DNA from 4 places in the Mesorhizobium sp. P160219 genome. Region 4 is predicted to be linked to each of the others. Evidence: predicted binding sites of a transcription regulator. Region 4 holds the regulator's gene; each other region holds the start of a gene.
The links. The regulator PhoB, encoded in region 4, activates phosphate uptake and scavenging genes when phosphate is short. The targets are predictions, from matches to a motif close to TGTCATNNANCTGTCAT.

Region 1 (5,572 bases), 310 kb from region 4:
CGACCAGGTCCAGCACTTCTTCGAGCACTACAAGGATCTCGAGCCCGGCAAATGGGTCAAGATCGAAGGCTGGCACGATTCGAAATACGCCAAGAAGATGATCGTCGACGCGATCGCACGGGCGAAGGCGGCGAAGTAGCGCCGAGAGAGGCCTGCGTCTCGTTCAAGTAAGCGGCAAACGCCAGCGCGAGGCACCCCCCTCTGGCCTGCCGGCCATCTCCCCCTCAAGGGGGGAGTCGCAACGGCTTTCGTCAATTTTCAGCGCCGAAAGAAAAGCGCCGCCAGCGAAGCTGCCAATCTCCCCCCTTGAGGGGGAGATGCCCGGCAGGGCAGAGGGGGGTGCCTTGCACCCACGTGGCTAGTTATCCACCCGACCAAACGCCGGCACGTTGCCGATGACGGTGTGCTTGTCCTTGCCACAGGCGAAACTCTTCGCCTTTTCGTCCGCCAGCTTGCGCGCCTGGTCGTTGGCCTGAGGGTTGCCGGTGGCGAGCACGAGGCCGATGGTGCAGCCGTCGCGGGCTTCCATCTGGGCGACCTTGGCGACGAGCAGCACTTCGGTCGGCTTGTTCTCATCCTCGGGATTGCTGATCGAGCGGCGGTGGATCACGGCAAAGGGAACGGCAACGTCGCCCTTGGTCTCGATGCGCCATTCGACTTTGGCGCCGGACGAGTTGAAGCCGGAAAAGCTCTCCCAGACCGAGGTCATCTCGCCGCCGGGCGGAAACCCGTAGAATAGCGATTCACGCGCATCGTCATAGGCGATCAGCACGGGATAGCCGCGATAGCCGGAGCAGGCGAGTTCGGCCCAGTCGCCATCGCCTTCCTCGGCCTGCGCATAGGTGACGCAATCCTTTTGCGAGTCGAGGTCGGTGTAGACGCTGGATATTCCGTCGGCATGGGCGACCTGGCAGAGGCCGGCAAGGGCAAGCGAGAGCAGAAGAGCGCGCATGGCGAATAATCCCTGTGGTTATTTCGCTATCGGGCTCTGAGCCTCGCAAAAAAATATAGCGCGTACAAAGCGGAAAACGAAGCGGCTGCAACGAACGCCTGGTAGTCCATCCAGCAGATTGCGAGGAGTGACGCGCAGGCGGCAAGCAGGACGACGGGAACAAAAACATCCAGGTATAAAAATACCAAAGCGACTGCGCTTATCGACGCGATCAGAATGCGCGCCGTTTGGGTAATGCCGTGTGCCTTGCCGTCGAAATACATCCCAACATACATCGCAACCGATGCGACCAAAAACAGAAAAAGCACTCTGCGCAGAACGGCCTCCTTGACCCTGTGCTCGTTCAGGTCGAAGACCGTGGCAATATCCCTCTTTTCCTCGTGCGAGATCAACGCCAGGTCGCCCCGCTTCATGTAATTGATCCCGAACATTTTTTTGAGATCGTCCAAAATCGTCTGAGCAATGTTCAAGTCGTTACCTGCGATTCTGTTTTGATCGCTGACATGACAGCGATATTGCTTGCGGTTGGAATGGATCGCAAGAGGTCTATTTCTTCAAGCTCGCCTCGATCAGCAGGTCGGCGTTGCGGGCGACCGCTGCCGCCGGGCCGCCGAGGCCGAAGAGCTGGCCACTGATATAGGCGCCTTCGATCAACAGCAGCAGGCCGTCGCCGAGCGTCTCAGGGTCTTTAGCGCCCATCGCTGCGGCCATCGCGCGCAGGCGGTGGCGCAACTCCTGCTTGTTGGCCTCGCTGACGACGCGCGCCGGATGGCCATGTTCGGGATATTCCACCGCCGCGTTGGTCATGCCGCAGCCGCGATAGTCCGGCCTTTGCGTGCGCTTGCCGACGCGAGTCAGGAAAGCCCTGAGCTGTGCCCGCGGGTCGCCGGGATGGGCAGCCACGGCTTCGTCGAAACGCTCCCAATACTCACGGTCATATTGCCTGAGATAGGAAGCGGCGAGCTCGTCCTTGGAGGGAAAGCTGCGGTACAGGCTGGGCTTGGTGACGCCGGCGCGCTTGACGATCTCGTCGACGCCGATCGCCCGGATGCCGCGGCGGTAGAACAGGTCGTAGGCCACGTCGAGGATTTTCTTGGCAGCCTTGGGCGGTGCGGCTGCATGACCGTCCTTGATGGTCAGTTCAATATTTTTGTCCGTTGGCATGGTATGACTCGATTGACGTGTTACCGATCGGTACGTATACATGTCCTCACCCTGCAACGTACCGGTCAGTAACATGATAGCTCAATCCCGTCCCTTTGGCCAGCGCTACGCTTTCGTCGTGGTTGGCGTCATCTTCCTTTGCCTGTTGATCGCGGCCGGGCTTCGTTCCGCACCCTCGGTGATGATGCTGCCGTTGGATAAAAGCTTCGGCTGGGGGCGCGATACGGTTTCGATTGCCGCTGCGATCGGCATCTTCCTTTACGGCCTGACCGGGCCGTTTGCCGCCGCATTGATGGAGCGTATCGGCTTGCGCCGCACGCTGCTTGCCTCGCTTGTGATCATGTCGGGCTCGACCGCGCTCAGCCTACTGATGACCGAGCCCTGGCACCTGTTCCTCACCTGGGGCGTGTTTTCCGGCATCGGCTCCGGCGCGGTCGCCACCGTGCTCGGCGCCACCATCGTCAACCGCTGGTTCAAGACCAATCGCGGCTTGGTGATGGGGCTGATGTCGGCCTCCAGCGCCACCGGCCTGTTGGTGTTCCTGCCGCTGCTGGCATCGCTCGCCCAGTCGGGCGGCTGGCAGCCCGTCGCTATCGCCGTCTCGATCGCCACCGCCTGTCTTCTGCCGCTGGTCTGGCTGTTGGTTCCGGAGCGTCCCGCTTCGATCGGCATGGTGCGCTATGGCGCCGGGGCGGATGACGTGCCGCCGGTATCGCCGGCATCGCAAGGCAATTTCCTGGCGCATACGCTGAACACGCTACGCCGCGCTGCCCGCACCCGCGTCTTCTGGTATCTGTTCGCCACGTTCTTCATCTGCGGCTTCACCACCAACGGGCTGGTCGGCACGCATCTGATCTCCTTCTGCGGCGACATGGGCATCCCCGAGGTACAGGCCGCGGGCCTGCTGTCGCTTATGGGCATTTTCGACCTGATCGGGACGACGCTCTCGGGCTGGCTCACCGACCGTTTCGACCCGCGCAAGCTGCTCGGCGTCTACTACGGCATTCGCGGCCTGGCGCTGATCTATCTGCCCTATTCCGGCTTCTCGGCGACCAGCCTGATCATCTTCGCCGTGCTCTACGGTCTCGACTGGATCGCCACCGTGCCGCCGACGCTCAGGCTCGCCAACGAGGCCTTCGGTGACCGCAGCGGCCCGATCGTGTTCGGCTGGATCGTAGCCGGCCACCAAGTCGGCGCCGCCACCGCCGCCGCCTTCGGCGGCACCATGCGCGAATTGCAGGGCAATTACGAACTGGCCTTCCTGATCGCCGGCATGACGGCGATCGTGGCCGCGTGTCTGTCGCTGCTGATCAATACGAGCAGGCCGGCTTTCGATCCGGAGCCGCAAGCGGCGTAAGGCGCTGGGCGCTAATCTCCCCCCTTGAGGGGGAGATGGCCGCAAAGCGGCCAGAGGGGGTCGGTCCGACGGGGCTCAGCGTTCTTTGTGACGAAAGAGGAAGTCGGCGCTTCACGCGCGGCGACCCCCTCTGTCGCCTTCGGCGACATCTCCCCCTCAAGGGGGGAGATCACTCGCCTGTTCACTGTTATCAAAACTTCATCTTTCCGAGATGCGGCTGAAACATTGAAGCAGGACGCTGGTGGCGAACGTTCAAGCCATCAGGAGACAGCCATGAACAAGCTTTCGTTGACCCGCCGCGCTTTCGTCACCTCTGCCAGCGCCGCCGGTCTGCTCGGCGCATCGGGGCTCGCTTTGCCCTATTATTCGCGCGCCAGCCAGCGCCCGGCCTTCACCCATGGCGTCCAGTCCGGCGATGTCGATGCCTCGAGCGGCATGGTGTGGACGCGCACCGACCGGCCTTCGCGCGTCATGTTCGAAGTGTCGTCGACGGAAAACTTCGCCAATGCGACGCGGCTGGCGCCGCTCGATACCTCGCCGGCCAGCGACTTCACGGTCAAGCGCCTGCTTACCGAACTCGCCTCCGACCAGGATATCTTCTACCGGATGACTGCCGCCGACCTGTCGGATATCAACGCCGTTTCCGAACCGATCGTCGGCCGTTTCCGCACAGCACCCGCCTCGAAGCGCGACATAAAATTCGCCTGGTCGGGCGACACGGCCGGCCAGGGCTGGGGAATCGATGAGACCGGCATGAAAACCTACGCCACCATCGCCAGGCACACGCCGGATTTCTTCCTGCATTCCGGCGACACCATCTATGCCGATGGCGCCATGAAGGACGAGGTAGACCTGCCTGGCGGCGGCAAGTGGAAAAACGTCGTCCTGATCGACGGCAAGCGCAAGGTGGCCGAGACGCTGGATGAGTACCGCGACCAGTGGAAATACAACATGATGGACAAAAACGTTCTGGCCTTGAGCGCCATCTGCCCGACCTTCTACCAGTGGGACGATCACGAGGTGCTGAACAACTGGTCGGATTCGAAGAATCTCGGCGCCGACAGCCGCTACACCGAAAAATCCATCCATGTGCTCGCGGCGCGTGCGGCGCGCGCCTTCCATGAGATGACGACGATCCGCTACGAGCCGTCCGAGCCCGGCCGCGTCTACCGCAAGATCGCGCATGGGCCGCTGCTCGACGTGTTCTTCCTCGACATGCGCTCCTATCGCGGCCCGAACGGCGCCGACATGCAGGAGGACATGACGCCGCAGTCACGCATGCTGGGCGAACAGCAGACGAAATGGCTGAAGCGCGAGCTGACGAATTCCAGGGCGACCTGGAAGATCATTGCCGCCGACATGCCGCTCGGCCTCGTCGTCTGGGACGACGGCGCCAAGAAGGTCGGCGCGGAAGCCATCAGCAATGGCGACAATGGCCTGCCCAAAGGCCGCGAGCTCGAGATCGCCGACCTGTTGCGCTACATCAAGACTGCCGGCATCACCAACACGGTCTGGTTGACCGCCGATGTCCACTACACGGCGGCGCACTATTACAACCCCGACAAGGCGCGGTTCCAGGATTTCAATCCTTTCTGGGAATTCGTCTCGGGCCCGATCCACGCCGGTACCTTCGGTCCCAATGATTTCGACATGACCTTCGGCCCGGAGCTGAAATTCATCAAGGCGCCGACCACCGAACAGGGCCAGAACCTGCCACCCTCGGCCGGCCTGCAGTTCTTTGGCCTGGTGGACATTTCAGGGGCGACAGAGCAGCTGACCGTGCGGCTGATGGATCGCGACGACATCGAGCTTTACAAGGTGACGCTCGATCCGGTGCGGTCGGCGTAAGCCTTTGGGCCGGTGCGAAGGATCGCTATGCCTGGAATGGGCAGCCGTCAGTCCGGGTAGCAAACCGTCGGAATCTTCGGCCACACCGCGCTGTCGCAGCCTGCAACCCGCTGCCTCTGCTTGAAAGAGGCGCTGACCGGGCCGGTGACCACGGGGTCGACGCCATCAGGGGCGTCGGCAAACATCTGCTCGGCCGTCCGGTCGGGCGACGAAGCCGGATTGGCTTCCTTCACCGTGGCGGCCGATTGAGC
Region 2 (5,572 bases), 2.9 Mb from region 4:
CCACGATCGCCACGGTCGCGGTCGCCGAAGCCGCCGCGTTCCGAGCGCTCTTCGCGCTTCTGCATCATGGCCGACGGGCCTTCCTCATGCGCCTCGACCTTGACGGTCAGGAAACGCAGCACGTCCTCGGACAGGCCCATCTGGCGCTCCATCTCGTTGAGCGCTGCCGGCGGGCAGTTGAGGTCCATAAGCGTGTAGTAAGCCTTCCGGTTCTTGTTGACCCGGTAGGTGAGGGACTTCAGTCCCCAGTTCTCGACCCGGCCGACGGACCCGCCATTTGCGGAGATGACGCCCTTGTACTGTTCGACAAGCGCATCGACCTGCTGCTGCGAGAGGTCCTGCCGGGCAAGGAACACATGTTCGTATAGAGCCATAGTGGTTCAGTGCCTTTCTTCGTTTCTCTCCCGGATCCTCGCGGCAAAGCCTCTGCAACTTCTCTGACCCGCTGGTCCCGAGGGGGCGGGGAAGAAAGGAGCATTTCGAGACGGTCGAGAGCGGAGACACGGGAGGCGGAAGCGCTTCTGGCTTCACACGAAGGTTTTGGGTAAAACCTCCGGCCCTCCGTTCAGCCCCCAGCAAGGACCGGCAGATTGCGGGCGTCTATATAGCAAATTGGCTGGAAGGCAAGGGTAACGCATGCTCCGGACAGCGTCCTGGCGTCGCAGACCAGGCATCAACTCGTATGCGGGGTACCACCGTTGATCGTTTCGGGGAAGAAGTCCGGAGCCGCCTTACGCTTGCCGAACATCATGTCGTATTGCAGCAGGCGGAAGTCGTTGATCGCCGGATCGATGTCCTTCTGCCGCGCCCAGTCCGGCGTGGCCTCACCTGACGGTGTCAAAAGCAGATTGCGGTCGACGACGCGATAGCGTTCGCGCAGCGCGCCCAGGAAGCCGGTGTAGTAGGGGTGCGTGATCCCGGCCGTTGTCAGGATGTGGTAGGGCAGGAAGGCCGGGCTCACCGCGCCCATATCCTGCGCCGGACCGGTGCGGTTAGACCAGATGACCAGCGGCGTCTGATGATGCTCCAGTGCCGCCTCCGGCGTCGGTTCCTTGCGCGGCGCGACATTGTCCTTCAGGTAACCGGTTTCGACATAGACGGGGCCGAGCGGCGGCAGATGGTCGCCGAAGAAGGCGATGACCGTCGGCCGCTCGCGCTTCTTCGCCCATTCGATCAATCGTTCGAGGCCACGGTCGGCATCGGCGGAGCCTTCGGCGTAGCTGAGCAGCGATTCCCGCGCCCATGTGCTGATCGGTGCCGCGACCTTGTGGGTCGGATTGTAATAGCGGTACGGCTCGTAGGGACCGTGGTTCTGCAGGCTGACGGCGAAGAAGAACACCGGCCGCTCGCTGGCGTCGGCCTCTGCGATGATCTCGTCGGTCATCGACGCATCGGAAGCCAGCGGCCCGCGCTTTTCCAGTGGCGGCAGCGTCTCTTCCGAGCGGAATTCGTTGAAACCGAAATCGGCATAGACGGCGCCCCTGTTCCAGAACCAGTTGGTGCCCGGATGGATGGCGCGCGCCCGGTAGCCCTCGCTTTTCAGGAAGGTCGCCAGCGACGGCGTCGGCGTGCGCACATATTGCTGGTAGGGGATCGAGCCCGCCGGCAGGAAGGCATTGGAAAAGCCGGTCAGCGCCTCGAATTCGATGTTGGCGGTCATGCCGCCGAATTCCGGCGAGAACATATAGCCGGAACGCAGCGCCCGCACATTGGGGATCGGGTCAGGCGTGATTGTGACGCCGGGCAGCTTGGTCGGATCCCAGAAAGATTCGCTCATCACCACGATGATGTCGGGTTTCTCATCCGGTACCGAGGCCGCCACATCAGGCCTGTCGATCGCGTCGATCGCCTTGTCGGAATAGCCCGCCGGCGCCGAGACATGCGCCATCGGCACGTTGAGCGCGAAGGCCAGCGCAAACCCGTTGGAGGCGTAGTTCTCCTTCTGGTCCCACATGATCGGGATGATCTGCAGCCGGTCGCGGGTCCACGAGAAGGTGGCGTAGTCCATAATCGAGACGAAGAAGGCGAGCAGCGGCACTGCCAGCGTCAGCCGCGCCAGCCGCCCTTTGCGGCTGAGGATCGGAACCTTGCGGCGCCACAACCGCCAGCCATAGATCAGCAGCGACAGGCCGGCGACGATGCCGACCGCCATGGCGAGCGCCGTCCAGGGCCGTTCGCGCACCAGGAGCGGCATCAGTGCCATGATCTGGCGCGAATAAAGAAAATCGGTTGGGTAGAGTGGATCGCCGAGATAATGCGACTTCTGGTGCCCGACAAAGGCTAGCGCCAGCGTCAGCGGCGCCACGATCATCAGGCTCTGGTGACTGCGGCCAAGCACGGCGTCCAGTCCCATCAGCACCAATGCAAAGACAATGATGGTGGTCCAGCCCGGCTTGAATGGCTGCAGGAAGAAGTCGACTGTGCCGAAGAAGTCGCCGCGCACGATCCATTCGATGGCGAACACCAGGATGGCGGAGGCAAGCAGCGTGACCAGACCGTAACGGATGACCGGCCATCTGCGCCCCGGCAGGTAGCCGGTGGACGGATCGTCTTCCAAGAACTGTGGCGCGGGTACGGCCGCGCCCTTCCTGATCCTAGCCACGTCTCTTCCCCCGGCCCAAGCAACGCGCATTTCCACTCGCGCCACCGTTCTGTCATAGAACTGTCATGCAAAAGCTAGCGCCTGTGGCGAAAATAAGAAGAGCCAGCAAACGATTCGTGAGCGGTTTTCATCAGGTGTGATCGGCAAAAAGCCTTTGGGAACAGGGACTCGAGGTCAGCTCCGGTTCAAGCGAGAGCGGAAATGCCGCCTCCGGGCTTGACTTGACGGTCCGCCTTGCGTCACAGGCAGGAAAAATCAGCCGCTGGAGAGCGCCCAAATGGCCGTCGCATTCACCTTTCCGGGACAGGGCAGCCAGGCTGTCGGCATGGGCAAGGACCTCGCCGACGCCTTCCCCGAGGCACGCAGGGTGTTCGAGGAAGTCGATGATGCGTTGGGCGAAAAGCTGTCGAAACTGATCTGGGAAGGCCCGGAAGAGGCGCTGACCCTGACTGCCAATGCCCAGCCGGCGCTGATGGCGGTCTCGCTGGCGGGAATCCGCTCGCTGGAAGCGCGCGGCTTTTCGCTGAAGGACAAGGTTGCCTACGTTGCCGGTCATTCGCTCGGCGAATATTCCGCCCTTGCCGCGGCCGGTTTCGTTTCGGTCGCCGATGCTGCCCGGCTGCTGCGCATCCGCGGCAACGCCATGCAGGCGGCGGTGCCGGCCGGCGAGGGCGCCATGGCGGCGATCATCGGACTGGAACAGCCCGACGTCGAAGCCGCTTGCACCGAGGCCGCAACGGGATCCGGCAAGGTCTGCCAGATCGCCAACGACAATGGCGGCGGCCAGCTGGTGATCTCCGGCGCCAAGGCAGCGGTGGAACTCGCCGCGAAACTGTGCACCGAAAACGGCGCGAAGCGGGCGCTGATGCTGCAGGTCTCGGCCCCCTTCCATTCGGCGCTGATGGCGCCGGCGGCCGATGTCATGCGCGAGGCGCTGGCCGGGGTGACCAAGAATGCACCGGTGGTGCCCGTCGTCTCCAACGTCACTGTAGTCCCGACCAGCGACCCCGACGAGATCGCGCGCCGCCTGGTCGAGCAGATCACCGGCCGCGTGCGCTGGCGCGAAACGGTGGAGTGGTTCGGCGCCAATGGCGTCGCCACGCTGTTTGAGATCGGCGCCGGCAAGGTGCTTTCCGGCCTGGCGCGGCGGATCAGCCGCGACATCGCCACATCGGCCGTCGGCACGCCGGCCGATGTCGAGGCGGCGCTGGCCGCGCTTGCATAATCCACTGGCGATTCAACCCCTCCCGTGGGAAGGGTGTTCTCTTAAGATCAGGAGACGAAAATGTTCGAACTGACCGGCCGCAAGGCGCTCGTCACCGGCGCATCGGGCGGCATTGGCGAGGCGATTGCCCGGGTGCTGCATGCGCAAGGCGCCATTGTCGGCTTGCACGGCACCCGCGTCGAGAAACTGGAGACCCTGGCCGGCGAACTCGGCGACCGGGTAAAGCTGTTCCCGGCCAATCTTGCCGACCGTGACGAGGTCAAGGCGCTTGGCCAGAAGGCAGAAGCCGAACTCGAAGGCGTCGACATACTGGTCAACAATGCCGGCATCACCAAGGACGGCCTGTTCGTGCGCATGGCGGACGCGGATTGGGACAGCGTGCTGGAGGTGAACCTCACCGCCGTGTTCCGGCTGACCCGCGAGCTGACCCATCCGATGATGCGCCGCCGCCATGGCCGCATCATCAACATCACCTCGGTGGTCGGCGTCACCGGCAATCCTGGTCAGACCAATTATTGCGCCTCCAAGGCCGGCATGATCGGCTTTTCCAAGTCGCTGGCGCAGGAGATCGCCACCCGCAACATCACCGTCAACTGCGTCGCCCCGGGCTTTATCGAATCGGCCATGACCGACAAGCTCAACGACAAGCAGAAAGACGCGATAATGGCCGCGATCCCGACGCGCCGCATGGGCACGAGTGTTGAAGTGGCGTCGGCCGTCGCCTATCTCGCCTCCAACGAGGCAGCCTACGTCACCGGCCAGACCATCCATGTCAACGGTGGCATGGCCATGATCTGACAGGATATTGCCGGGTGATAAGAAGACATGGCCGGCTTGTGAAAAGAGACCATTTCGCCTTGGACCTCAGCCATTTTTCGTGTAATGCGGCCCGCAACCCGGCGGTTCGGGCAAAAACCGGTCCGGCATCGTTGCGTTTCCGGCAGGACCATCTTTCAGCTTGATTAGCGGCATTCTGCCCGCTAACGAAGACAGACAAACAAAAGACGAGGATGCCCCAAATGAGTGACACCGCAGAGCGCGTCAAGAAGATCGTCATCGAACATCTTGGCGTCGATGCCGACAAGGTGACGGAGCAGGCGAGCTTCATCGATGATCTGGGCGCGGACAGCCTCGACACGGTCGAACTCGTCATGGCCTTCGAAGAAGAGTTCGGCGTCGAGATTCCGGACGATGCGGCCGAGACCATCCTGACCGTCGGCGATGCCGTGAAGTACATCGACAAGGCTTCGGCCTGACACTATCCGCAGTCATCACCGGGGAGGACCTGCGATGAGGCGTGTCGTCGTCACGGGCCTTGGCCTGGTTTCGCCGTTCGGCATGGGCTTCGAGCACAGCTGGAAGGAACTTCTGACCGGCCGCAGCGCCGCCAAGCGCGTCACCGAGTTCGAAGTGGAAGATCTTGCCTGCAAGATCGCCCACGTCATTCCGCGCGGTGACGGCACCAACGGCACGCTCAATCCCGAAGCCGTGCTCGAGCCCAAGGAACTGCGCAAGATCGGCGACTTCATCCTTTACGGGATTGCGGCCGCCGACGAAGCGCTGAAGGATTCCGGCTGGGAGCCCAGCACCGAAGCCGAGCGCTGCGCCACCGGCGTCATGATCGGCTCCGGCATTGGCGGCCTCGAGGGCATCGCCGAGAACGCTATCATCCTGAAAGAGCGCGGACCGCGCCGTATCAGTCCATTCTTCATTCCCGGCAACATTATCAACCTGGTATCTGGCCA
Region 3 (5,572 bases), 5.0 Mb from region 4:
GCTGCCACGGGTTTCCGGCTCGCTGCCGGTCTCGATGGCGTGGATGAAATCCTTGATGATGCCGAGATGACCGCCGACGCGGTCGGCGGAATCGAGCGGCGGTACTGTGATGGGCTGGGTCAGGTCGAACAGGCCGTCGCGGACCGACAACACAACCTCGGCCTTCAGTCCGTCCTCGCCGTCCCAGACCAGGCTGCCGTGCTCGGCGACGATGCGCCACGTGCTCTCCCAGCTGGTGCGGAAGCCCGCCGCGCACCAAGAGCCTGCGTAGGTGAAGCGCTTGCCGCCGCCGAGATCGAAGATAGCGCTGGCCGACGATCCCTGCCGGTACCAGGAATTCGCCGGCTCCCATTCCTGGCAAAAGACGCCGGCGGGATCGCCGCCGACCATGTAGCGGGCGGCGTCGAAAGTATGGATCGCCATGTCGAGCAAAAGCACATGCGCCATCTCCTCGCGGAAGCCGCCGAAATGCGGCGCGACGAAGAAATCGGCATGGATGCTGGTTGGCTTGCCGATGGCGCCGGAGTCGAGAAAGCGCCTGATGCGCCGGACATTGGCGACGTAGCGGCGGTTCTGCACGACCGCATGGATACGCCCCGCGTTACGTGCCGCATCGACGATGGCGCGCGCATTTTCTGGAGTATCGGCCAGCGGCTTTTCCGTCAGCAGATGGCAATTATGGGCAAAGGCGGCAAAGGCGACATCACGCCGGGCGGCTGGAACCACGACATCGAACACCGCGTCGGGCCTGGTCTGGTCGAGAACCTGATCGAGGCTGGTGCCGATGACGGCGCGATCGAGCCCGTATTCGCGTGCCCTCGCCCGCGCCCGTTCGGCGTCGAGATCGACAAGTCCGACAATGGCCAACCCGCCGATCTGCCTCGCGGCATCGAGCCAGGCCTTGCTCATCGCACCACAGCCAACGAGGACGGCATTCATCATCCGGCATTCCTCCCGTCCGGTCCCTCCAGACCGAATGTCACGGCATTTCCGGCATCACCGTAAACGCTTTTCCGTAAACGTTTACGAGAACACACCCGATGGCGTAGAATGTCAATCGGCTGCCAGCGAAAACCATCCCGAAGCCTTGGCCTGGGCGGCAGCCGGTGCTAGCCAAGACAGGGGGAGAACTGTCCTTGGCGTCCAGCATCCATGACCTCGCGCGTCACCTGAACATTTCGATCGGCACCGTGTCGCGGGCGTTGAACGGCCGCGCCGACGTCAATGCCGACACCCGCCAGCGCGTGCTCGCCGCCGCCAAGCAATTGAACTATTCGCCCAACCAGTCCGGCCGCAGCCTGCGGCAAGGCACCACCCATTCGATCGCCTTCATGCTGCAGCCGCATCCGGGCGACCAGCAATATGGCGAACCGTTCTTCATCCCGTTCCTGATCGGTCTGCAAGGCCGGCTTGCCGAGTATGGCCTGGATTTGATGGTCGTCATGGGTGAGCCCGGTCAATATCAGCAGGAGAGGCTGCGCCGCGTTGTTGAGACGCGCCGGGCCGACGCGGTCGTGTTGGCCAATACACGGCGGGAAGACGATCGGATCGACTATCTCAGCAAGGCCGGCTTTCCCTTCGCCACGCTTGGCCGAAGTCAATCCGGCGACGACACCTATCCTTCGCTCGATATAGATTTCGAGAGGGCGGGTGATGAAGCCGTCGACCGGCTGGTCGCGCGCGGCCACCGCCGCATTGCCGCCATCCGCCCTTCGCTTGATCTCAACTTCGGCTACCTGTTCCTCGACGGCTACCGCAAGGCGCTGGAGCGGCATGGCATCGAAGTCGACCCCGGCCTGATCGCTGACGGCTTCATCAACGAGGCCGGAGGCTACCAGGTGACGCCGCGCGTGATGCTCTCCAAGGACCGGCCCACAGCCATCATCTTCAACAATGACGCAATGGCGCTCGGCGGCTGCAAGGCACTGGCCGAAATGGGCATCAGGCCCGGCCACGACATCGCGGTGATCGTCATCGTCGACACGCCGCTCTGCCGTTATTTCTCGCCGGCGCTGACCGCCTTCCGTCCGTCGCTGGAGCCGATGGGCCGGCGGCTGGCCGAAATGTTGCTGGCCTCGCTTCCCGCCTTTGCCGGCCCGGAAGGTCCGCGCATCATCCGCGAAGTCTGGCCGCTGGAGCTGATCGCCCGCGACAGCGATTGATCCGCCGCGGAAGGCCGGCGGGCCTCAATCCACCTTCTTCTCGCCCCGCTCGCCGGCCTTAACGATGTCGCCGGTGGTGAACAGGATTTCCTTCAGTTCCGTGCGCCAGTCTTTCTTCTGGCGCAGCAGGAATTCCAGATCCATGCCGAAATGCTTGAACTCCTCGCCTTGCGCGTTCTTCATGATCGCCTTGGCCTGAGGGTCTTTCTCGACCGACATGCGCTGTTCGTACCAGCTGATCGCCTCGGCCTCTTCGATCAACGAGGTGATCATGCGGGCAAAGGTCCGCACCTCCTGCGTCAGTTCTTCCGGTGGCTCGTGATACTGATCGAAACCCATTTATCCCTCCTGGGCCCGGGGCTCGACCGGCCATCGCAGGCGACGCTTGGGCTCGCGTGCAACGGATCAGGCTGGAAAATGGTTCCGGAGCGCGTGCGACACGGTCTGTCACGCAACTATCATCTTCGCGTCCTAGACCGCTCATCGGTGGGCGCGGCATCGTCGATTGCGGCGGCTTCGTCATCCGGCCGTTCCGGCCCGTTCCGTCACAAAGAGGTTATCCCATGAAAAATCTGCACCGAACCGTGTCGCTCGGCGCCGCGCTGGCGCTGTTTACCGCCCTGACCCCTGCCCTTGCCGACAGCACCGCCACCGTTGGTGGCTTCGTCAACAAGGGCCTGGTCGGCGTCGGCCGCATTCCGGCCGATCAGAAGGACAAGTTCGGCGAGACCTTCGGCTCCGGCTCCGGCATGTCCATCGACGCCGCAAGCTGGACCCGTGGCGCGGACGGCTACAAGGGCTCGCTCTGGTTGCTGCCGGACCGTGGCTACAATGTCGTCGGCACCACCGATTACCGGCCGCGCCTCAACACTATTCGCATCGAGTTCACGCCGGTAGCACTAGGCGCCACGCCCACCTCCGGCCAGGAACAGACAGGCGTCAAGGCGACGCTTGCCGATTCCCTGCTCCTCACCGACGACAAGGGCGCTGACGCCACCGGCCTCGATCCGCTCAACGGCGTGCGCGCGGCCAATGGCGACCTGCCGATCCTGCCCGAGGCCAATGGCAAGCTGGCGCTCGACAATGAGGCGATCGCGCGGCTGCCCGACGGCACCATGTTCATCTCTGACGAATACGGCCCCAACATCTACCGCTTCTCGGCCGACGGCCATCTGTTGTCGGCAACGCAGCCGCCCGCCGCTTTGGTGCCGATGCGCAAGGGCGCGCCGAACTTCGCCTCCGACAATCCGGGCCCCGGTGCAGCCGAACCCGATCCGAAGGATCCCGAAACCGGCCGCCAGAACAATCAAGGCCTCGAAGGCATGGCGCTGACGCCGGACGGCAAGTCGCTGATCGCTGTGCTGCAGTCGGCGCCCCGCCAGGATGGCGGCGATTCGCCCGCGACGCGCCAGAACACCCGGGCCCTGGTCTACGACGCCTCCGACCCGGCCCATCTCAAGCTGGTGCATGAATATGCCGTGCCGCTGCCGGTGTTCAAGGACGCCAAGGACAAGACCAAGGTCGCCGCGCAGAGCGAAATCGTGGCGCTGTCCGACAAGACCTTCCTGATGCTGGCGCGCGACAGCGGCAACGGCCAGGGGGTGAAGGGCGATACTTCGCTGCTGCGCCAGATTTTCGTCGTCGACGTCTCTGGCGCCACCGACATTGCCGGCGGCGCCTTCGATGCCGCCGACAAGCCGCTGGCGCCCAAGGGCGTGCTCGACCCCTCGGTGACCCCGGCCAAGCTGACGCCGTTCATTGACATCAACGACAACAAGGAACTCGGCCGTTTCGGCCTGCATGACGGCAAGCCGAACGACAAGAACAATCTCTCGGAGAAGTGGGAAGCAATGTCTGTGGTCAGCCTGCTCGATCCGGCGCTGCCCGACGACTATTTCCTGTTCGTCGGCAACGATAACGACTTTCTCACCCAAGACGGTTTTCAGGTCGGCGCGCCCTACAAGGCCGACGACGGCGCCGATGTCGACACCATGTTCCTGGTCTATCAGGTCACGCTTCCGGGCCTCGCCAACAAGTAGCCGTATACGGAAAGGCGGACGCGCCCGGCGCGTCCGCCTCTAAACGTTTGTCGGCGATCAGCGATGCCGTGAAGGCACCTATTTCAAAATCTCCGCATCCCTTGGCACGCCGGCATCGATCGGCTCGGCGGTCCGGCTCGACACGGCCATGATCTTGCCTGCGGCCGACAGGTTCGGGCGCACATAGACCTGGGCTACGCCGTTGACCCGGCTGTAGAGGTCGATAATGTCCTGGTTCATGAAGCGCACGCAGCCCGACGACGCGTTCTTGCCGATGGAATCCCATTCCGGCGTGCCGTGCAGCCGGTACATCGTGTCCTTGCCGTCGCGGAACAGATAGAGCGCACGCGCGCCGAGCGGGCTCTGCGGTCCCGGCGGCATGCCGTCCTTATATTTCGCCAGTTCCGGCCGGCGCTGGATCATTTCGGGCGGCGGCGTCCACACCGGCCATTTCTTGCGCGCCTGGATCACGGCGCTGCCGGTCCAGCCAAACCCGGCCTTGCCGAGGCTGACGCCATAGCGCATTGCCTTGCCGCCGTCGCGCACCAGATAGAGAAAATGCTCGGATGTATCGACGACGATCGTGCCGGGTTTTTCGCCGGTCGGATCGTCCACGATCTGGCGCACGAACTTCGGATCGAGCTTGGCCACGGGGATTGCCGGCAATGAAAAGCCCTCATCGACGCGCGCCGAATACATGGTGGCGGCATCGCCCAGAGCCGGTTCGGGCGCCGGAGCGGGCGTTGGCGGCACCACGACGTCGGTCGTGGTGCAGGCTGAAAGCGCCATGGAAGCGGCACCCAAAGCGGATATTCCAAGAAACGCGCGCCGGTTCAGGCGCTCGGAAAAAAGCGGATTGTCGGACATGATCCCCCCAGCCTATTCATCATATCCAACAGGATATGCGACCCCACGCGGCGACGACCCATATCCCATTCCGAATGTTTTGAGAACTGATTAGCTTGAAGCCGCCAGGTGGCATGTTCCAATGCCGCATCGACCTTGTCCGTTAAATCGGCGATCATTGCCGGGCGGACTTTGAGATGAACCTTCGCCGAACAGCCCATGGACGAAAAAATACCACCGCGCCGGCGCACCGGCGACCTGACCAGCGGCCCGATTCCGCGCACGCTGCTTTTGTTCGCTCTGCCGGTGCTCGGCTCCAACGTGCTGCAATCGCTCAACGGTTCGATCAACGCCGTCTGGGTCGGCCGCTTCCTCGGTGAATCGGCGCTGACCGCCACCTCCAACGCCAATCTGGTGCTGTTCCTGATTCTCGGCACCGTGTTCGGCATCGGCATGGCCGCGACCATCCTGGTGGCGCAATCGGTCGGCGCCCGCGACCTGCCCGAGGCGCGGCGCATCGTCGGC
Region 4 (5,572 bases):
CCGACATGGACCAGATCGTCGAGCAGAGCCTGAAGAAGGCGGCGATCTGGAACGAGGTCAAGGACCGCCTGCAGGAGCCCGGCACCGGCCTGTCCGGCGGCCAGCAGCAGCGCCTGTGCATCGCGCGCGCCATCGCCGTGTCGCCGGAAGTGATCCTGATGGATGAGCCCTGCTCGGCGCTTGATCCGATCGCCACCGCCCGTGTCGAGGAGCTGATCGACGAACTGCGCCAGAACTACACGATCGTCATCGTCACCCATTCGATGCAGCAGGCGGCGCGCGTGTCGCAGCGCACGGCGATGTTCCATCTCGGCTATCTCGTCGAGGAGGGCGCAACCGACAAGATGTTCACCAACCCCGACGACAAGCGCACCCAAGATTACATTACCGGCCGCTTCGGCTGAACCTTCCGGCGGGTGAATTTCAGGCACGAGGACCAAGATCATGGGTGAACATACCGTCGCCTCCTTCGATGAAGAGCTCGGGCAGATCAGCAAGCTGATCCGCGACATGGGCGATCTGGCAGGCTCGATGGTCAGCGGCTCGACCAGGGCGCTGCTCAATTCGGACAATGCGCTGGCACAGCGTGTCGTTTCCGACGACGCCATCATGGATGCGCGCCAGCGCGAACTGGACGACCGCGCCATCACGCTGATCGCCAAGCGCCAGCCGATGGCCAACGATCTGCGCGCCGTGGTCGGCTCGATCCGCATGGCCGGCGACCTCGAGCGCATCGGCGATCTCGCCAAGAACATCGCCAAACGCGTCGGCACCGTGGGCTTGAGCGTCACGCCGCGCGACCTCTCGCACTCCATCGATGCCATGGCGCAACTGGTGCTGATCCAGGTGCAAGGCGTCGTCGAGGAATATGCCGCCACCGATGCGGCAGCTCTTGCAAAACTCAGGAATGACGACGAGCGCATCGACGTCAAATACACGTCCGTGTTTCGTGAGCTCTTGACCTACATGATGGAAGACCCTCGCAACATCACCGCCTGCACGCATCTCTTGTTCTGCGCCAAGAATCTTGAGCGCATCGGCGATCATGTCACCAACATCGCCGAAAATGCGTATTATGTGCTTACCGGCCAGCAATTGCCCGCCAATCGTCCGAAGCAGGACGAGACGGCGATGGCCACGCCGGCCTGATGAGGGTGAACTGCCTATGATCGCGCCACGCATCATGGTCGTGGAGGACGAGGAGCCACTAGGCGTGCTCCTCCGCTACAACCTCGAATCCGAAGGCTATCAGGTCGAGGTGGTGACACGCGGCGACGAGGCCGAGATCCGCCTGCAGGAAAACGTGCCCGATCTCCTGGTGCTCGACTGGATGGTGCCGGCTGTTTCCGGCATCGAGCTCTGCCGGCGGCTTAGAGTGCGGCCCGAAACCGAGCGGCTGCCGATCATCATGCTGACCGCGCGCGGTGAGGAAAGCGACCGCGTGCGCGGCCTGTCCACCGGTGCCGACGACTATCTGGTCAAGCCATTCTCGACGCCGGAGTTCATGGCGCGCGTGAAAGCGCTGCTGCGCCGCGCCAAGCCGGAAGTGCTGTCGAGCGTGCTCAAGGTCGGCGACATCGTGCTCGATCGAGAATCGCACCGGGTCTACCGCAAGAAGAGCGAGATCAGGCTCGGACCGACCGAGTTCCGGCTGCTCGAATTCATGATGCGCCATCCCGGCCGCGTGTTCTCGCGCAGCCAACTGCTCGACAATGTCTGGGGCGAGACGATCTATATAGACGAGCGAACCGTCGACGTGCATGTCGGGCGGCTGCGCAAGGCCGTCAACAACGGCCGCATGCCGGATGTCATCCGTACCATTCGCGGCGCCGGCTACGCTATTAGGGAAGACTAGGATGCTGCGCGTCGCGCCGTTGCCGGCCATTCAGGCGACATGCTTGCCGGATTTCGCCTGAATGCCCGGCGCGAAAATCTCCTGGTCGACGAAGCCGAGCGCGCGCATGGCGCAGCCTTCGCGGATCAGCGGCAGCTCGTTGGGCTCGGTGTCGAAGGAGATCGATTTCGAGTGCTGGCCGCCGGCGGTCTGGGCGATCGCTTCGCGCAATGCCGGTTCGATCAGGTCGAAGGCGGCGGCGCTGACGCCGACCATGGCGACGGGTGCCGGATCGATCAGAGCAAACAGGCTGCCGAGGCCGAAGCCGAGCGCCTCACCGGCCCTGCGATAGGCTTCGCGCTCCGGGCCATCGGTTTCGCGGGCGCGCGCGGCGAGTGCGCGCATATCAGCGTCGCCGATATCGACCGGCTCGGCATCCTCGCCCATCATTTTGGCGCTGCGCCAGATGGCGTAGTTTCCGGCATAGGCCTCGACGCAGCCGCGCCGCCCGCAGCGGCAGAGCGCGCCGCCCGGACGGTGGATCATGTGGCCGAACTCGCCGCCCGAGGAATGGGTGCCGGTGAACAGTTCGCCTTTCAGCACCAGTCCCATGCCGATGCCGTGCGACAAGAGGATGGCGATAAAGTTGTCGCGGTAGCGCTCGGGCTGGCGCCATTGCAGCGCCACCGCCATCATATTGCAGTCGTTCTCCATGGTGGCCGGAATGCCGAATTCCACTTCCAACATGTCGGCGAAGGCAATGTCGGTCAGTGGCGTGATTGGCGACCACAGCATGGCGCGCGCCTGCGAATCGGTGATGCCCTGGATGCCCATGGCAATGCGGGCGATGCTCTGGACATCGAGGTCGGGATCCTCAAGCCGCCGCCGGACGATTGCTACGCATTCGCCAATCAGCTCGTCGCGCGGCTTGGTCAGCGTGTCCAGCCGGCGCTGTTCCTCGGCGACGACGTGGCCGGCATAGTCGATGACGGTGACGGACAGGAAATTGAGCGACAGCACGACGGTCATCACCGCCGCCGCTTCCGGGTTGAGGCCAAGGCCGACCTGCGGCCGGCCGCGTTTCAGTGCGCCTGTCTCGCCAGGTTTGCCTTCAATCAGGACGCCTTCTTGAATCAGATCAGACGAGATTGCCGATATGGTCGAGTGGCTGAGGCCGGTGGTCGCCGCAATCTCGGTCCGCGACGGCTGGCCGGCCCGGCGCACGGCCGAAATCACCATGGCACGGTTGCGACGGCGCAGATCGTCGTGGCGGATTCCAACCGACATTTGTTTCCTCCCGGCCTCCTCGCGCCTCATGATAGTGAAGGCGTTCGACGGCACCAGCCAAATATTGGCAGACGCCGGCAGCCCTGTCATTGTTTATTGCGGACCTCGAAAAAATTCGGCAAGGCCATCAGAATCCATCAGAATCGATGTTGACAGCGCCTTATCATTGAACCAGTATTTTTTCGAGGCTCGAAAAAATAGGGCCTCTGTGTGCCGGCCCTCGGGCCAGTTTTGTCGCGCCGCACGCGGCGCAGGGAGGATTATGATGAACAGATTTGCAGCCGCCATGCTGGCGGGTGTCGCCATGTCGCTGGCGCTGATGTCGGTCGCGCAGGCGAAGGACAAGGTCATCGGCGTGTCGTGGTCGAACTTCCAGGAAGAGCGCTGGAAGACCGACGAGGCGGCGATGAAAACGGCGATCGAGGCTGCCGGCGACAAGTACATTTCGGCCGACGCGCAGTCCAATCCCGGCAAGCAGCTGACCGACGTCGAAAGCCTGATCTCGCAGGGCGCCAACTCGCTGATCATCCTGGCGCAGGACGCCTCGGCCATCGGCCCGGCGGTGCAGAAGGCGCTGGACGAAGGCATTCCGGTCGTCGGCTATGACCGCCTGATCGAGAACAAGGACGTCTTCTACCTGACCTTCGATAACAAGGAAGTCGGCCGCATGCAGGCCCGCGAAGTGTTCAAGGCGAAGCCCGAAGGCAACTATGTCTTCATCAAGGGCTCGGGCTCGGATCCGAATGCCGATTTCCTGTTCTCGGGCTCGATGGAAGTGCTCAAGGAAGCCATCGACTCGGGCAAGATCAAGAATGTCGGCGAGGCCTATACCGATGGCTGGCTGCCGGCCAATGCCCAGAAGAACATGGAACAGTTCCTGACCGCCAATGACAACAAGGTCGATGCCGTGGTTGCGGCCAATGACGGCACCGCCGGCGGCGTTGTCGCCGCGCTGACGGCGCAGGGCCTTGCCGGAACGGTTCCGGTCTCCGGCCAGGACGGCGACCATGCCGCTCTGAACCGCATCGCGCTCGGCACGCAGACGGTGTCGGTGTGGAAGGACGCGCGCGAACTCGGCAAGAACGCCGCCGAGATCGCCTCGCAGCTTGCCGATGGCAAGAAGACGGGCGACATTGCCGGCGCCAAGGACTTCACCACGCCTGGCGGCAACACCGTCAAGTCGCTGTTCCTGACCCCCGTCGCGATCACCAAGGACAACCTCAACGTCGTCATCGACGCCGGCTGGATCAAGAAGGACGAAGTCTGCACGGGCGTCGCCGCCGGCAGCGTCGCGGCTTGCAACTGATCTCGACGACTTGAAGAAATGAGGCGCCGCGGCTGTCAAGCCGCGGCGTTTTCTCTACGAGAATTGTGTGTTTCCGCCATCGGCGGCAAACTTCTAGGCTGTGGTCCGGCATCCGCGCCAGACGGCAAGCCGCTGGAGGACATCATGACCGACACGACCTCAAATCCGCAGGCCGATACGGCACGAGCGTCTGAACTCGGCGCGGTCGCCCGGTTCCTGAAAGCGACCGAGCTCGACACGCGCATGCTCGGCATGGTCGGCGCGCTGCTGGTCATCTGGGTCGGCATACATATCCTGTCGGGTGGGCTTTTCCTGACGCCGCGCAATCTTTGGAACCTGTCGGTGCAGACGTCCTCGGTCGCGATCATGGCGACCGGCATGGTATTGGTCATCGTGATGCGCAACATCGACCTTTCGGTGGGCTCCGTCGAAGGCGTGATCGGCATGATCATGGGCGTGGCACAGGCCGAATTCCTGATTCGCGTCATCGGCTTCCAGCTTGGAAACCCCTGGCTCTGGATCGTCGCGCTTGCCGCCGGCGTGGTGCTTGGTCTGCTGATCGGCGCGTTCCAGGGCTTCATCATCGCCTATATGCAGGTTCCGGCCTTCATCGTGACGCTTGGTGGCCTGCTGGTCTGGCGTGGCATGGCATGGCTCATCACCAGCGGGCGCACGGTCGCGCCACTCGACGCCACCTTCCAGCTGATGGGCGGCGGACCACGCGGCTCGATTGGCGCCGCTGCCAGCTGGATCGTCGGCATCGTCGCCTGCGCGGCGGTCGCCTTCGCGCTGCTCAACGGTCGCTCGCAGCGCAAGCGCTTCAGCTTTCCACTGCGCCCCGTCTGGGCCGAGACCCTGCTTGGCGTGGTCGCTTGCGCGGCCATCCTCGGCGCCGTGTGGATCGCCAATTCCTATCCATGGCCGATCGGCGTCGTGCGCCAGTACGCACAGCAGAACGGCATCACCGTTCCCGAAGGCGGGCTGTTCATCGCGCATGGCATCGCCATACCGGTGCTGATGGCGGTGACTGTCGGCATCATCATGACGTTTATCACCAAGCGCACGCGTTTCGGCCGCTATGTCTTCGCCATCGGCGGCAATCCGGAGGCAGCGGAACTCGCCGGCATCAACACGCGCTGGGTGAC

Region 1: AC3EMP_RS02500 (alkaline phosphatase D family protein) is a predicted target of PhoB. The motif match lies at 3,659-3,675, and genes of this name have one in related genera.
Region 2: AC3EMP_RS14690 (LTA synthase family protein) is a predicted target of PhoB. The motif match lies at 2,653-2,669, and genes of this name have one in related genera.
Region 3: AC3EMP_RS25445 (esterase-like activity of phytase family protein) is a predicted target of PhoB. The motif match lies at 2,608-2,624, and genes of this name have one in related genera.

Annotation. Positions count from the first base shown of each region.
Region 1 covers NZ_JBYNWG010000001.1:505,679-511,250, reverse strand. The annotation lists gene ppa (inorganic diphosphatase) at 1-139, shown strand, start outside; gene AC3EMP_RS02520 (hypothetical protein) at 359-952, opposite strand; gene AC3EMP_RS02515 (hypothetical protein) at 979-1,422, opposite strand; gene AC3EMP_RS02510 (TetR/AcrR family transcriptional regulator) at 1,499-2,116, opposite strand; gene AC3EMP_RS02505 (MFS transporter) at 2,190-3,473, shown strand; gene AC3EMP_RS02500 (alkaline phosphatase D family protein) at 3,747-5,321, shown strand; gene AC3EMP_RS02495 (hypothetical protein) at 5,369-5,572, opposite strand, start outside.
Region 2 covers NZ_JBYNWG010000001.1:3,053,970-3,059,541, forward strand. The annotation lists gene rpsF (30S ribosomal protein S6) at 1-374, opposite strand, end outside; gene AC3EMP_RS14690 (LTA synthase family protein) at 674-2,602, opposite strand; gene fabD (ACP S-malonyltransferase) at 2,880-3,827, shown strand; gene fabG (3-oxoacyl-[acyl-carrier-protein] reductase) at 3,888-4,625, shown strand; gene AC3EMP_RS14705 (acyl carrier protein) at 4,847-5,083, shown strand; gene fabF (beta-ketoacyl-ACP synthase II) at 5,118-5,572, shown strand, end outside.
Region 3 covers NZ_JBYNWG010000001.1:5,230,896-5,236,467, forward strand. The annotation lists gene AC3EMP_RS25430 (Gfo/Idh/MocA family protein) at 1-942, opposite strand, end outside; gene AC3EMP_RS25435 (LacI family DNA-binding transcriptional regulator) at 1,137-2,162, shown strand; gene AC3EMP_RS25440 (ferritin family protein) at 2,187-2,501, opposite strand; gene AC3EMP_RS25445 (esterase-like activity of phytase family protein) at 2,726-4,201, shown strand; gene AC3EMP_RS25450 (L,D-transpeptidase) at 4,280-5,068, opposite strand; gene AC3EMP_RS25455 (MATE family efflux transporter) at 5,267-5,572, shown strand, end outside.
Region 4 covers NZ_JBYNWG010000001.1:191,910-197,481, reverse strand. The annotation lists gene pstB (phosphate ABC transporter ATP-binding protein PstB) at 1-404, shown strand, start outside; gene phoU (phosphate signaling complex protein PhoU) at 445-1,149, shown strand; gene phoB (phosphate regulon transcriptional regulator PhoB) at 1,166-1,855, shown strand; gene AC3EMP_RS00965 (ROK family protein) at 1,886-3,121, opposite strand; gene xylF (D-xylose ABC transporter substrate-binding protein) at 3,387-4,427, shown strand; gene AC3EMP_RS00955 (sugar ABC transporter permease) at 4,572-5,572, shown strand, end outside.